One region of the Nonomuraea sp. NPDC052129 genome, then DNA from elsewhere that is predicted to be linked to it. Evidence: riboswitches for the same ligand, from Rfam matches in the RefSeq annotation. Region 1 holds a riboswitch; each other region holds the start of a gene.
What was found. A riboswitch is a leader RNA that binds a small molecule or an ion and turns the genes downstream of it on or off. The one in region 1 is predicted to bind cyclic di-AMP.
Positions count from the first base shown of each region.

Region 1 (3,596 bases):
GCCGGCGTGACGGCGAGTTGGACGCGGTGGTCCTGGAGTACGACGAGCCGCTCGCGTACTGCCTGCCCGGCAGGGCGAACAAGGCCGTGATCACCACGGCGGCGCTCCACGCTCTGCCGCCCGAGCATGTGGCCGCGGTGCTGGCGCACGAGCGAGCCCATCTCCGGGGACGCCACCATCTTCTCCTTGCCCTGGCTGAAGGCCTGGCCAAGGCATTTCCTGCTCTCCCGCTGTTCGCAACGGCCAAAGCGGAGGTGGCCCGCCTGGTGGAGTTGCGGGCCGACGATGTGGCCGCGGGACAGCATCCGCGCCTGCACCTCGCCGCGGCTCTGGTCGGTCTGGCCACCGGGCGGGTGCCCGCGTTCGCGCTGGGCGCTGCAGGCGAGAACGCGTTGAGCAGGGTGCGCCGCATGCTCAATCCGGCCGCGCCGCTCCACCGCCGCGAGCGGCTGGTGGGCACGGTGGCCGTCACCTTGTTCCTCGCAGGACCGGCGGCTCTGGCGGTGTTTCCGGGGGTGAGCGCGCTGATCGCGCATCATTGCCACACGCTCTCGCTGCTCTGAGCTCAGGCGTACAGCAACTCCTGATCGATCACGAGGGCCGCGGTGACGCCCTGACCGGCGGCGATGATCACCTGGCCAGCCGGGGAACGGCATGGACGCCCGCCTGGCCATGTCGCCGGCCGCGAAGACTCCCTTCACCGAGCTCTGCCCGAACTCGTTGACCTCCACCAAGCCGTCCTTCAACATGGCGCAGCCCAGTTGCTTCGGCAGGTTGCTGCGCTGGCGGACACCCGACCCGCAGCGACTGGTAGCCGCCACCGAGGACGGCACGGTCTATGGGTCCAAGAACGGCGGGCCGGACTTCACCGCCGCCTTCCGCCCTGCCAGATCATGAACCGCTACGCCATGATCGAACGGTGACGGCCGGCATACCGCTGCTGCCTGCCTCTGGCAGAGCTTCGACGTCTCACCTGCCTGACCACGACGGCAACGCAAAGCACGCCCGCGAACACGACCCCAGACACCGCGATGCTCTCCGTGGAGGCCGTCGGCAGGACGACATCGGTCTCCTGCGCCTTCCCCGCCGCCTGCACGACCCCTTTCCGGACCAGAGGCGTCCGCGGGTTGCCGCCCGTCAGGACGAACGTCTCACCCTCCCCGAACTTCTCCTTGACCTTGCGGGGAAGGCCGTAGCCGACGACCTTGCTCTGGTCCCTGTCCTTGCGCTTGAGCCACACCTTGTCGACGTTGGCCTCGATCGTGGAGATCTGGTCTCCCTGTACCTTCTCGACGATGCCCGCATGGTCGATCCGCTCCACATCGCGTGACCCGCTCCAGTCGTAAAAGACGATGGCGCCGGGCTCCGGCTTGTCACTCCAGGCGTCCTGCTCCTTGAACCACTTGGCGTGGTCGACGGTGTAGGCGAAATCCCCCACGTACTTCTCGACGCCCGCCTGGTTGGCGGCCCAGGTAATGAACATGTCGCACCATGGGGCGGTCTTGAAGTAGGGGTCGCTGTTGTCCACGTTGGCGTAGTACCAGTTACCGAACTTGCTGTAGCCGTCGGTTTTCTCGCGATAGCCGAGATTTTTCTGGGCAGCGTCGAGCAGCCCGTCCACAATGGATGGCATAGGTCCGGGGTTTGACCCTTTCTCCTTATGGCCTACCGGGTTAGCTGACGGGTTCGGGCCAGGAGATGACGCCCTACCGCCGCATCCGTGGCGGATTCACCCCATGCGTGGATCGCTCCAGGCTCTGGTTCCCCCGTTCCCGCGGCGCGGGCCTCGGCACCAGCCGGCCGCCTCCACCGCGAAGGCAAGTCACCGGCAAGTACGAAGGACTGTAGTAGGTAGAAAGGGTGACTGGTTACCGAAATGAGATTTTTGGCATAAAAGATCTATCCAACGCAGACCGACCAATACCGTGCGCTACACGTTGTTATACGCAAGGCAAGCACCGCAGCGGGTCAACGCGTGATCACTCAATCACCCTCACCACGCCTGCGAGATTGCGCGTGTGGGCGGGCACCAGTTTGACGACGTCCCCCGTCCGCCGGGCTTGGATCATCTTTCCGTCGCCCCAGTAGATCGCGGCATGGGAAATGTAGCCCGGGTTGGTGGGGTCCAGCCGCCAGAAGATCAGGTCACCCGATCGCATCTGGGAAAACGGGACCCGGGGTCCACTGGCGAACTGCTGATGCGTCACCCGCGGCAGCCGAATGCCCGCCCTGCCAAAGGCCCACTGGATCAGGCCGGAACAGTCGAAGGCGTCAGGTCCCTCGGCGCCCCAGACATACGGGGCGCCCAGTTTGCTCTTCGCCGCCGCGCACGGTCGGCTTGGGCGTGTAGGCCCGGAAGGTCGATGGTTCCACCCCCACCGTTCCCACCCTCCTACCGCCGAGCGGTATCGCCGCCGCATCGACGATCTCCATGGAGCTCACGCCTTTGCGTACTCGAACCCGCTCGATCATTTGTTCAGGCAGCGGACGATTCGCGACCACAAGCAGGTGTGGCTCCCGCAGACGGTCGAGGGCCGCCACAACGGGCGGTTCAGGCGCCGGCGAGGCTTTGCCCGGCTTCCCGGGTCCAGCCCGAAGACGCCGGGGCGGCTTCGCCGGTCGCTCGTAGTCGACGAGGGCTAACATCCCCGCTACCAGCGTTGCAACCACGAGTCCGGCCACTAGGTACACCGCTCGGGGCAGCACGCTACTACGGTTCATAGTCACTGCGACATTATGCACAACCCGAACAGCGACACAGCGGCCCACCGCTCAGGCACGGCACCACGCCGTGGTAAAGGTAAAGGATTAATGGCTGAACCCTAGGCCACACAGGGCATTGGGGTCGGCTTCCAAAGGTTTCGCTTGCGCTGGCCATTTGGCTTGCATACCTTTACAGGCCCAAGGCCGCAGCGTTCCGATGGTGGCCTGTAATGCCGAGACCGCGTCTCGTCTGCACCGGCGTTGTGTGCAGATCGTAGCCGCGGCCGCCGAGTCCGCTTTCTCGCGGAGCCGGGGATCCACTTTCTTGGGGTGAATCGGTGCGCCCGTCCCAACGGGGCTCCGTAGGGCACTTCCACGCCCGAACCCGTCAGCTAACCCGGTAGGCGGCATGGAAGCAAGGAGCCATTCCCCGCATGTCCAAACACCTCTTGCCGAACTACGGCAGGTCCGCCCGTAAGCACGGCCTCACCCTCGCCGCAGCGGCCGTGGCCAGTGCACTCATCACCAGTACGCCCGCCTTCGCCAGCGACCACGCCAGCGAGACCCAAACTGGCGTCTCGCGGTCTGCGACTTCCTCCCAGCCCCAGCGCCAGGTCACAGCGGACGCCGTGCTGAAGCTGGCCCAGCAGCAGGTGGGGACGACGGAGAACGCCAGCGGCGGCGGCACCCGATTCCACAGCTGGTACATGACTTCCCCCAGGGCCCAGGAGACTCTGGCCCGCGACGGAGGAAGCCTTCAGGCCTACGCCAACGCTCCGTGGTGCGCCATGTTCGTCTCTTGGGTCGGTGAGCAGACCGGCGTTAGGCCGACGATGGGATGGGACGCCTATACGGTCACATGGGCGCGGTGGTTCAAGAACAACGGACGCTGG
Region 1 covers NZ_JBFAVX010000035.1:42,811-46,406, reverse strand. The annotation lists gene AB0L53_RS47180 (M56 family metallopeptidase) at 1-563, shown strand, start outside; gene AB0L53_RS47175 (CHAP domain-containing protein) at 902-1,633, opposite strand; cyclic di-AMP (ydaO/yuaA leader) riboswitch at 1,648-1,802, opposite strand; gene AB0L53_RS47170 (NlpC/P60 family protein) at 1,980-2,420, opposite strand; cyclic di-AMP (ydaO/yuaA leader) riboswitch at 2,979-3,125, shown strand; gene AB0L53_RS47165 (CHAP domain-containing protein) at 3,138-3,596, shown strand, end outside.

Region 2 (3,596 bases), on a different contig from region 1:
TGCTGCGCCTGCCGCGCCAGCCGGGACATGGTGGCGGGCGGCCTGACTACCTGGGCATCGGGGTCTTCACGGTGGGCATCAGCGCGCTGCTCATCGGCCTGACCGAGAAGGGGCTCGACGGCCACACGTGGACCAGCGTGCCGGTGATCGGGCCGATCGTGCTGGCTCTGGTGTCGCTCGTGGTGTTCGTGGTGGTGGAGATGCGGGCCGAGGCGCCCATCATGCCCATGCACCTGTTCCGGAACCGTACGTACACGCTGGTCAACGTGACCTCCTTCTTCACCGCCTTCTGCATGTTCGCCGGTGTGGTGTTCCTGCCGCGTTACTTCCAGGAGGCGCTCGGCGCCAGCGCCACCGAGTCGGGGCTGCGGATCTACCCGCTGACCCTGGCCATGGTGGTGGGCAGCATGGTCGTGGGCGCGCTGATCAGCCGGACGCGCGTCTACAAGCCGTGGCTGGTGGCGGCGCCGTTCCTGCTGGTCGTGGGCACGCTGCTGTGCGCCGGTCTGACGCTGGACACGCCGCCCTGGGTGCTCGTCGGGTGGATGGCGCTGATCGGTCTCGGCATGGGCCCGATGCTCTCCGGCCTGACCGTGGCCGTGCGGGACTCGGTGCCGCCCCAGTACATGGGTACGGCCTCGGCCAACCTGACGTTCTTCCGCCAGATCGGCGGCTCGGTCGCCCTGGCGCTGGCCGGCACCGCCTACACCTCTGTCATCGCCACCGAGGCGCCGCTGCACGGACTGGCTGCCGCGCACGCCTCGGCCGCGGCCCTGGTCATCCCCTCGCTGGGTGTCGCGGGCGCCCTCGTGGCGCTGGTGGCCCTGATCGCCATGCCCGGTGCGCGGATCGACCGGGAAACGCCCCAGTCCAAGGTCGAGGCCAGTTTCGCGTCCTGAGCGCCGTCATGGGAAGCTGGTTCTTGTCCCCAACACCAGGAGGTCCTCATGGCGGAAACACCGGAGCCGGAAGTCGACGAAACTCCCGAGGACGAGATGAAGCGCAAGTTCCGCGAGGCGCTGGAGCGCAAGCGTAACCAGCATGCCGACTCGAGCGCGGGTGGCAGGGGCAACGACCCTTCCAAGATTCACGGCGCTCACGGGCCCGCCGCCAGCAAGCGTTCTTTCAGGCGGAAGAGCGGCGGTTGACCTGAGCTTTTCTGGGGGTACGGCATGCCGTACCCCCTTTTTTCTTGACCTCCTAGGTAGATCTTCGCCCGTTTCATGGCCTTATGTTTGCCTTTGTCCGGTTCGGTACCTATAGTTCATGGAGTTACCAGCCGGTGACTTTGGGGCTTCAACAGGGGAGTACCAACCGGCAGGCGCCGAATCCCGCTCGCGGGAACCGGGGAACCAAACGTTCCTTAGGGGTGAATCCGACCGCGGTCGGTAGGGCATCTCCACGTCCGAACCCGTCAGCTAACCCGGTAGGCGAGATGGAGAGGACACCTACCGCATGCGTTACCCCCGCGTCGTGCCGCCAGCCCGCGTGTTGTCGTCCGCTGACTGACCGGCACCTTCCCCCCGCTCTTCCACGCTCCGCGTAGCGCCCGTTTGGCGTTTTGCCCGGCTACGCACACCTTTCGCGAGCGCAATCCCCTTGTTCCCGTATAAAGGACTTTGCTACTCCATGTCTGTTCGATCTGCCATGCTCACCGCCGCCGTCGTCGGTGCGATCTCCATCGGCGCAGGCACCGCCGCACACGCCGATTCCGGCAGTGACAAGAAGGTCCTGCTCAAGGGCAAGACCACCGCGTCCTACTTCTGGGACGACTCCTCCGGCCGCGCCGGGGACACCGGGCTGCCGGCCAGCGGCAAGCCCATGCAGAAGGGGCTCGCCGCCAGCCCGAGCTGGCCGCTCATGACCGAGGGCTACGTCGTCTACAAGGGCAAGAAGATGCCCTTCTTCGTCGGCGACCGCGGCCCGGGCGTGCCGTCCTCCAGCGGCGTCATGCTCGACCTCGACGCCAAGACCTTCGCCGCCCTGACCGGTGGCCGCTTCAACTCCAGCACGCTGGGCGTGGACGGCAACGGTGGCGCGGGCCACATCAAGATCGACTATGTCATCACCAAGTGGGGTAGCGGCCCGGGCAAGAAGAACTACCCGCAGCCCTTCTCCACCGGTGCGTACGCCGTCGTGGACCACAACCCCGCCAAGCCCCCGAAGATCGTGGCCGAGGGTGACAAGCCCGCCGCGGTCAAGCCCGCTCCCGCCAAGGCTGTGCCGGTGGCCGCCAAGAAGGCCGACAAGGCTGAAGAGAAGGTTGTCGAGTCGAACGCCATCGGTGGCGCCGCCGCGGCGGTCGCGCTGGCGATGTTCGGCGGCTCGACGGTCGGCCGCGACCGGATCCGCAAGCTCGTCCGGCGCTGACGGCCGTCAGGTCCGAAGACGGTCTTGCTGACGGCCGTCAGGTCCGGAGCCGACGGCCTTGATGGTCGTCTATTTCGGAGCTGACGGTCTTTGCGTCGCGGGAAACAGAATGTCATTCTGACCTCGTGACCACGCTTGCAGCCGCAAACGGCATCGAGATCGCGTACGAGACCTTCGGCTCACCCGGCGGACGTCCCCTGCTCCTCATCATGGGGCTCGGCGCCCAGCTCATCCACTGGGACGACGAGCTCTGCGAGCTCCTGGCGGAGCAGGGCCATCACGTCGTCAGATTCGACAACCGTGACTCCGGACTCTCCACGCACCTGCACGACGAGGGCGTTCCCACACTGGGGACGTCCTCTTCGTATCTGCTGGACGACATGGCCGACGACGCGGCCGGGCTGATGGACGTCCTCGGCTGGCCCGCCGCCCACGTCGTGGGCGCCTCGATGGGCGGGATGATCGCCCAGACGCTCGCCATCCGGCACCCCGAGCGGGTGCTGACCCTTACCTCGATCATGTCGACTCCCGGCCCGGACGTGGCCCCGCCCACGCCGGAGGCCAGCGCGGTGCTGCTCGCCGCGCCCCCGACCGATCGGGACGCCGTGCTCGCCCAGTCTTTGAGGACCTGGGCGGTGATCGGCTCGCCCGGCTTCGACATGGACCGGGAACGCATCCTCCGGCTGTCCGGCCAGGCGTACGACCGGTGCTTCGACCCGCCGGGCACGACCCGGCAGCTGGCCGCGATCATGGCCTCCGGTGACCGCACGGAGCGGCTCGGCACGCTGGGGATCCCCGCCCTGGTCATCCACGGCGAGGCCGACGCTCTCGTCCCGGTCGCCGCCGGCCACGCCACGGCGGCGGCGATTCCGGGCGCCACGCTGCTGACGTTCCCCGGTATGGGCCATGACCTGCCCCGGCCGCTCTGGCCGGACATCGTCGGCGCCATCACCAAGCTCACCACGAGCTGACGTAAGGGATCGGTGGAGGTCGGTGGCTCGTGTCCGCCGCGCCCGGACGCGAGCCACCGGATCTCTCAGACCTCCAGCTTCTCCTCGATCCCGCGGAGCTGGTGCCGGGCCAGCGCCAGGTTGGCCCGTGCCCGATCCAGTGCGAGATAGAGGAAGAGCCCCTTGCCGCCGCGGCCGGTGATCGGCCGGATGATGTGGTACTGGCCGCCGAGCGTGATCAGGATGTCCTCGATGGAGTCCTTGAGCCCCAGCGAG
Region 2 covers NZ_JBFAVX010000009.1:82,921-86,516, reverse strand. The annotation lists gene AB0L53_RS21710 (MDR family MFS transporter) at 1-899, shown strand, start outside; gene AB0L53_RS21705 (DUF5302 domain-containing protein) at 948-1,148, shown strand; cyclic di-AMP (ydaO/yuaA leader) riboswitch at 1,313-1,448, shown strand; gene AB0L53_RS21700 (hypothetical protein) at 1,630-2,370, shown strand; gene AB0L53_RS21695 (alpha/beta hydrolase) at 2,496-3,341, shown strand; gene AB0L53_RS21690 (hypothetical protein) at 3,407-3,596, opposite strand, start outside.
Region 2: another riboswitch for cyclic di-AMP. It lies ahead of AB0L53_RS21700 (hypothetical protein); the one in region 1 lies ahead of AB0L53_RS47175 (CHAP domain-containing protein).

Region 3 (3,596 bases), on a different contig from region 1:
GAAGGAGGCCATCGCGCGCCGCGCCGCCCAGTTCGTCCGGCCCGGCACCGCGGTCGCCCTGTCGGCCGGGACCACCACCTGGGCCCTGGCCCACCACCTCATCTCGGTGCCCGAGCTCACGGTCATCACCAATTCGATCCCGGTGGCCGACGTCTTCCACCGCAACCCGCGCGCCGACCGCACGGTCGTGCTGACCGGCGGCGTACGCACGCCGTCCGACGCCCTCGTCGGCCCGGTCGCGGTGGCCGCGATCCGGCGGCTGCACGTGGACACGCTGTTCCTCGGCGTGCACGGGATGAGCGTGCGGGCCGGGTTCACCACGCCCAACCTGCTGGAGTCGGAGACCGACAGGGAGCTGGTGCACGCGGCGCACCGGCTGGTCATCCCGGCCGACCACACCAAGTGGAACACGGTCGGCATCAGCACGATCGCCGATCTGACCGAGGCAGACGCGGTCATCAGCGACGCGGGGCTACCCGAGGAAGCACGCATGGAGCTGGGCGAACGCGCCGGCGAACTGATCATCGCGGAGGACTCGCAGTGAAACGCACCATCACCCACCTGGCCGACGGCCGAGAGCTGATCTACTTCGACCGGCGCGACGACGCCGACCGGAGCGCGATCGACCGGCGGGCGCTCGACCCCAGGCCGATGGCGTCGGAGCTGCGCTACGATCCGCTCACCGAGGAGTGGATCGCGATGGCGGGGCACCGCCAGACGCGTACGTTCCTGCCTCCGGCCAACGAGTGCCCGCTGTGCCCGTCGTCCGAGACGAGGGCTTCGGAGATCCCGGCGTACGACTATGACGTGGCGGTGTTCGAGAACCGCTTCCCCTCCTTTTCCGGAAATTTCGGGACTTATGGGGATGTCGGGGGGCTGAGTGAGGTCCGGCCGGGCGTGGGGCGGTGTGAGGTGGTGTGCTTCACCTCTGAGCATTCGTCGTCGTTCTCGCGGCTCTCCGACGAGCAGGTGGGCCTGGTCATGGAGGCGTGGGCCGACCGTACGGCCGAGCTGTCCGCGATCGAGGGTGTCGAGCAGGTGTTCTGCTTCGAGAACCGGGGCGAGGACATCGGCATCACGCTGCCGCACCCGCACGGGCAGATCTACGCCTACCCGTACGTGACCCCGCGGACCAAACTCCAGCTCGGCGCGGCCGCCCGGCATCGGGGCGGCAACCTCTTCGCCGACGTGCTGGCGGCCGAGCGGGCCGCCGGGGTGCGCGTGGTGGCGGCCAACGAGCTGTGGACGGCGTTCGTGCCGGCCGCCGCCCGGTGGCCGTTCGAGGTGCACGTGTATCCGCACCGGCAGGTGCCGGACCTGGCCGCGCTGTCGGAGGAGGAGCGCGCCGCCTTCGCCCCGCTCTACACCTCCGTACTGCGGGCGCTCGACGGGCTGTTCGGCGTCGCCATGCCGTACATCTCAGCCTGGCACCAGGCACCAGTGCGGCAGGATCGTGACCTGGCCTATCTGCACCTGGAGCTGTTCAGCATCAGACGGGCGCCCGGGAAACTCAAGTATCTGGCGGGCTCGGAGTCGGCCATGGGCGCGTTCGTCAACGATGTCCTGCCGGAGGAAGCCGCACGCATGCTTAAATCACAGGTAGATCTCTAATTGGTTGCCGCTTGGAGTCGCATGACCTTGGTTTTACCACTAATATCCCTTTTCAGCGCCGACCGAAACGGTCGGTGCTGGCCTAATCCCGGGTGCGTGGCCCGGGAGCCGGGGACCCATCGCGTCTTGGGGTGAATCCACTCAGGTGGTAAGGCGGCATCTCCCTGCCCGAACCCGTCAGCTAACCCGGCCGGCATAGGGAGAGGAACCCTTCGTGGCGGCTGCGTCCCCCTCGAGTCTCGCCATCGCTCTCATCACCACCGCTTCCATGGCCTTCGGCGCCTTCACGGCCACGCCCGCCGCTGCCGCCCCCAAGCCCAGCGAGGCCCAGCTCCGCGCGGAGCTGAAGCAGCTGGACAAGAAGGTCGACAAGCTCATCGAGACCTACAACCTCAAGCGCGTCGAACTCGCCAAGGCCAAACAGGACTCGGAAACGACCAAGAACCGGCTGGCCACGGCGGAGGCCCAGCTCATCACCGCCCAGAAACGCGTCACCGAGCTCGCGCGCCTGCAGTACCAGAACGGCACCGGCGCGCTGCCGAACCTCACCCTGCCGACCGATGCCTCCAGCGCGGCGTTGCTGGACCACCTCGCGGCCGAGCAACAGGCGATCGTGCAGGGCGTGGCCACCGCCCGGGACGAGAAGAAGGCGGCCGCGGACCAGGCGACCGCCCTCGAGGCGAAGATCCGCGAGGACGCGGCCAACGTGGCCAAGCAGCGCGACGACGCGCAGGACGTCATCAAGGACATCCAGAAGAAGCTGAAGGGCCTCATCCCGTTCGGCCCCGGCCGCCGCTCGGACGGCAGCTGGGCGCCCGAACTGCCCTCAGGCACCGACAACATCACCGCCCGGATGCGGGTGATCCGCGGGCTGATCCAGAAGGACTTCGCGCTGCCGTACGAGGTGGGCTGCTTCCGCTCGGACGGCGGCGGCGGCGAGCACCCGCTGGGGCGCGCGTGCGACTTCATGATGAGCACCGGCGGCAGCATGCCCAGCTCCGCCAATCAGGCACTCGGCGACCGCGTGGCGGCCTGGGCGCTGGAGAACAAGGACAAGCTCGGGGTCAAGTACGTGATCTGGAAGCAGCGCATCAACCAGGGCTCGGGGTGGAGCTCGATGTCCGACCGCGGCAGCATCACCCAGAACCACTTCGACCACGTGCACATCTCGATGTTCTAGAGCTAGGCGCCCGGACCGGGGCACGGCGCGGTCAGTGGGTGCCTGGTCTGGGGATGTGGATGCCGGCGGCGCGGAGCTTGGCCTCGACGAGCGCGATTCCCTGGGCCGCGGCCGATCCCTGCTCTTCGCCGTGGTGGGCGATCAGCTCGTATCGGGTCGCGGCATCCGTGCGGGCTTGCAGGCCGGTCACGATCTGCAGGTGTGCGGGATTGGCGAGGAAGTGGTCGGCCATGGCGGTGGCGAGCTCGGCGATGCGCGGGTCGTCCGGTTCCCAGCCCGCGGCTTCGGCGCCGCGCTTGATCAAAGCGACGAACCGGGTGTCTTCGAGGGCGTCCTCGACATGAGTGAGGTAGTCGTCGAAGCCCTCGGGGACCAGGGCCCTGGCCAGCACCCAGCCCTCCCTCGCGGCCGCCGCCTCCGCCGCGGAGAAGCCCAGGCCGGAAAGCCGCTCCAGCAGCGCCACAGCACGGTCGGGCAGCAGCGCCCGGTCACCATCGGCGAGCCGGCGCAGCGTGTCACGCCGCGCGATCAACTCCGCGATCCGTTCGTCGAGCTGCCGCTCGACGTCGGCGAGCGCGGCGGCGAACCGCGCGGGGTCAGCGTCGATCATTGGCCCGATCTCGGCCAAGGGCACCCCGGCGGCGGCCAGCGTCCGGACCTGCACCAGCCGCAGCAACTCGGCCGATCCGTATCTCCGGTAGCCGGAGCTGTCGCGTTCCGGCTCCTTCACCAGGCCGAGCTTGTGGTAGTGCCGCACCGTCTTCACCGTGACATCGACGAATGCCGCCGCCTGCCCGATCGTGAC
Region 3 covers NZ_JBFAVX010000017.1:226,477-230,072, reverse strand. The annotation lists gene AB0L53_RS32905 (DeoR/GlpR family DNA-binding transcription regulator) at 1-544, shown strand, start outside; gene galT (galactose-1-phosphate uridylyltransferase) at 541-1,611, shown strand; cyclic di-AMP (ydaO/yuaA leader) riboswitch at 1,681-1,821, shown strand; gene AB0L53_RS32895 (hypothetical protein) at 1,826-2,791, shown strand; gene AB0L53_RS32890 (MerR family transcriptional regulator) at 2,823-3,596, opposite strand, start outside.
Region 3: another riboswitch for cyclic di-AMP. It lies ahead of AB0L53_RS32895 (hypothetical protein); the one in region 1 lies ahead of AB0L53_RS47175 (CHAP domain-containing protein).

Region 4 (3,596 bases), on a different contig from region 1:
CGTTAGGCAGGCCGCCCGGAGGCAGCATGGTGCCCGTCGGCACGATCTTGATCCCCATGACCATCTTGCCGACCGTCTGGCCGCTCATCTTGGTCATGAAGAACTCGTAGGCGACGTACACCGCCGTCATCACGACGGCGATGATGGCGTTGTAGGCGGGGTAGCCCAGGAAGCCGGTCGTCGTGCCGGTCGCGGAGTTGTAGCCGACGAGCAGGATGGCCCCGAAAACGAGACCGATCACCCAGTTCGCGATGCCGAAGATGACACCGTCGATGATCCTCGCCACGAGCCGCTGCCACCACTCGGCGAGCGGGGCCGGGGCGCCGGGCGGTTGCACCCCATGTGGCTGCGGCTGCCCGTAGCCGGGCTGCTGGCCGTACTGGGGCTGCTGACCGTAGCCAGGCTGACCGTACTGCTGCTGCTGGCCGTAGTCCGGCTGGCCGTACTGCTGCTGACCGTAGCCGGGTTGCGACGGCTGCTGCTGCCCGTAACCGGGCTGCTGGCCGTAACCGGGTTGCTGCCCATAGCCGGGCTGCTGGCCCGACGGGGGCTGCTGGCCGTACTGCTGCTGGCCGTAGCCGGGTTGCGACGGCTGCTGCTGACCGTAGCCCGGCTGGGACGGCTGCTGCTGCCCGTAACCGGGCTGCTGGCCGTAACCAGGCTGGGATTGCGGTTGCTGACCGTAACCGGGTTGCGATTGCGGCTGCTGACCGTAGTTGGGCTGGCCGTACTCGGGTTGCTGACCCGAAGCCTGCTGCTGACCGTATCCGGGTTGCTGACCGTATCCGGGCTGCTGGCCGTATCCGGGCTGCTGGCCGTATTCCGGTTGCTGGCCGTAGCCGGGCTGCTGCCCGTACTGCGGCTGTTGTCCGTACTGCGGTTGCTGCGGCTGCTGGCCGTAGCCTGGCTGCTGCTGACCGTACTGCGGCTGTTGGCCGTAGCCCGGCTGCTGTTGCCCGTAGTTGGGTTGCTGGCCGTAGGCGTCGTCCGCCCGGTAGCCAACGACCGTCGCATCCGGGTCGGGCTCGCCATAGGGACGGCCCGCGTTGTGATGTCCGTATTCAGATCCGCCAGGCGCAGAGTTCTCGCCGGATTCGTCCTGTGGATACGGCGGCTGTCCGGTGCTCACCGTGTCACCTCGCTTCGAGTGCGCATGTGGCACGTGTCAGGACACATGCCTGTGCTGCCCAACGTATCGACATAGGTATCAACAATCACCTTTCCCATTAGTCAAGGTCCGCGTCACCCGATGTCAGGTGGAGAAGCATGCGGGTGTTCCCCAGGGTGTTGGGCTTGACGTGTTCGAGGTCGAGGAACTCGGCGACACCCTCGTCGTACGAGGCCAGCAGCTCCGCATAGACCTCGGGTGAGACCGGGGTGCCCTGTACGGGGCGGAATCCATGCCTCGCGAAAAAATCCACCTCAAAAGTCAGACAGAAAACCCGGCGCAGGCCGAGTTCCCGGGCCGTATTGATCAAGGAAGAGACGATCCGGTGCCCGATTCCGAAGCCTCGGAACTCCGGATCAACGGCCACCGTGCGAATCTCCGCGAGATCCTCCCAAAGCACATGCAGCGCGCCACAGCCGACCACTTGGCCGCCGCGCTCGGCGATCCAGAACTCCTGCACGTCCTCGTACAGAGTGACAGTGGCCTTCTCCAGAAGCCGGGGCCCGGCGCCCGCGTAGGTGTCGACCAGGAGACGGATCGTCCTGACATCCGGCGTGCGGGCACGCCGGACGACGACTTCCGTGTCCGGGACTGTCACTTCGGCGACCTGCTCCATGGGTCTCCAGCGTACAGATCCGATTACGGCCTCCCCCTAACTCTGACGTCTCTCCCATCTCATGACATCTCGTGGTTGATCGAGCACGATGCGGGATCCCGTTGGCCGATAGGCTTCCATGTCTTGACGAACTTGGTGCAAAAAGGACATAAAGTTTGTTCAGCACCGGCAGGCACGAGACCACCTCGTGACCCTTCGGTTGCGAAACCTCTACAGACTTGGCAGTTCTGGTTGAGCACGAACCCGGAGTGCACTAGTGTCCAGCGACGATGTCACCCACGCGAGCCAGCGTGGAGACGCGCCCAATCCCCGTAAGGGGAGCCGGGGACCCGCCGGTGGCGACCTCATCCCGACGCCACCACCCATGGGGTGAATCCGAGCGAGTCGTTCGGTAGGGCTGCTCCGGCCCGAACCCGTCAGCTAACCCGGTAGGCGCCGATGAGAGGAGCTGGTTGGTGAAGCAGACCCGCGATCGCGAGGGGAAGCCGGCGGGCGCTCACGCTCGCCCTCCGGAGTTCCGGAAGATCCCCACCCGATTGGGTGTCATCGCGGCGACCATCGCCACCCTCCTCTTCGCCGTACCCGTCGGCTCCGCCGTCGCCGATCCCAAGCCCTCGCTGAAGGACCTGTCCAAGCAGGCCGAGGAGCTCCACACGCAGATCGAGACGCTCAGCGAGGAGTTCAACGGCCAGCGGGAGAAGCTCAAGACCGCCAAGAAGTCGGCTGAGGCGGCCAAGAAGACGCTGTCCACCAGTGAGGCCGATCTGGCCGCCAAGCGCGCCAAGGCCGCGCTGCTGGCCCAGAACGCCTACATCAACGGCGGCTTCGGCCAGGCGCTGGCATTCGGCACCTCCGACGACCCCGAGAGCTTCCTCGACCGGGCGGCCACCACCTACGCGCTGGAGCAGCAGCAGGGCTTCGAGGTCAACCAGGTGACCACGGCCAGGCAGGCCGCCGAGCAGGCCAGGGCCAGCGCCAAGACGCGCATCGACGAGGTCGAGAAGATCGTCGAGGGCCTCGGCACCAAGCGCGACAAGATCACCAAGCTCGTGACCAAGGTCGAGAGCAGCCTCTTCAAGCGGGCGATCGGCGAGGCGGGCCGTCCCGGCACCCGGGCCACGCGGGTCGACCTGCCGGTCATCGGCGCCGGCAAGGCGGCCACGGCCGCCAGGTGGGCGCTCACGCAGCAGCTCAAGCCGTACGTCTGGGGCGCCGAGGGGCCGACCTCGTACGACTGCTCCGGCCTGGTGATGGCGGCCTACCAGCGGGTGGGGATCTCACTGCCGCACTACACGGGCGACCAGTGGACGGCCGGACGGCACATCTCCAAGGAGGAGCTGCGCGTCGGCGACCTGGTCTTCTTCTATGGCGACCTGCACCACGTCGGCATCTACATCGGCGGCGGCATGATGGTCCACGCGCCGCAGACCGGCGACGTCGTACGCATCGCGTCCATCGCCCGCCGTCCGTTCGCGGGCGCCGTACGCATCGCCGACTGACCTCCGGACACCACGACAAGCACTCTGACAGCCGGGGCCCGGGCGGCTGGGCCGGTCGAGCGGTCAGATGAGCTGGCGGCGGGCGGCCCAGGCCACGGCCTCGATCGCGGTGGCGACGCCGATGCGGTCGCAGATACCCCGAAGTCTCCGGCGTACCGTGCGCCCGCTGATATCCAGTCGCCTGCCAACCCGATCAACCGTGACCCCCTTGGCAAGCTCCGCCAGCAACGCCAGATCCGCGTGGCTAAGCTCGACGCTCTCAGTGAGCACATACATCGGGAGCCCTCCCCCCAACAGCAGAACTCGAGACGTC
Region 4 covers NZ_JBFAVX010000013.1:192,120-195,715, forward strand. The annotation lists gene AB0L53_RS27980 (RDD family protein) at 1-337, opposite strand, end outside; gene AB0L53_RS27985 (hypothetical protein) at 341-1,204, shown strand; gene AB0L53_RS27990 (amino-acid N-acetyltransferase) at 1,227-1,784, opposite strand; cyclic di-AMP (ydaO/yuaA leader) riboswitch at 2,074-2,234, shown strand; gene AB0L53_RS27995 (C40 family peptidase) at 2,240-3,283, shown strand; gene AB0L53_RS28000 (LuxR C-terminal-related transcriptional regulator) at 3,347-3,559, opposite strand.
Region 4: another riboswitch for cyclic di-AMP. It lies ahead of AB0L53_RS27995 (C40 family peptidase); the one in region 1 lies ahead of AB0L53_RS47175 (CHAP domain-containing protein).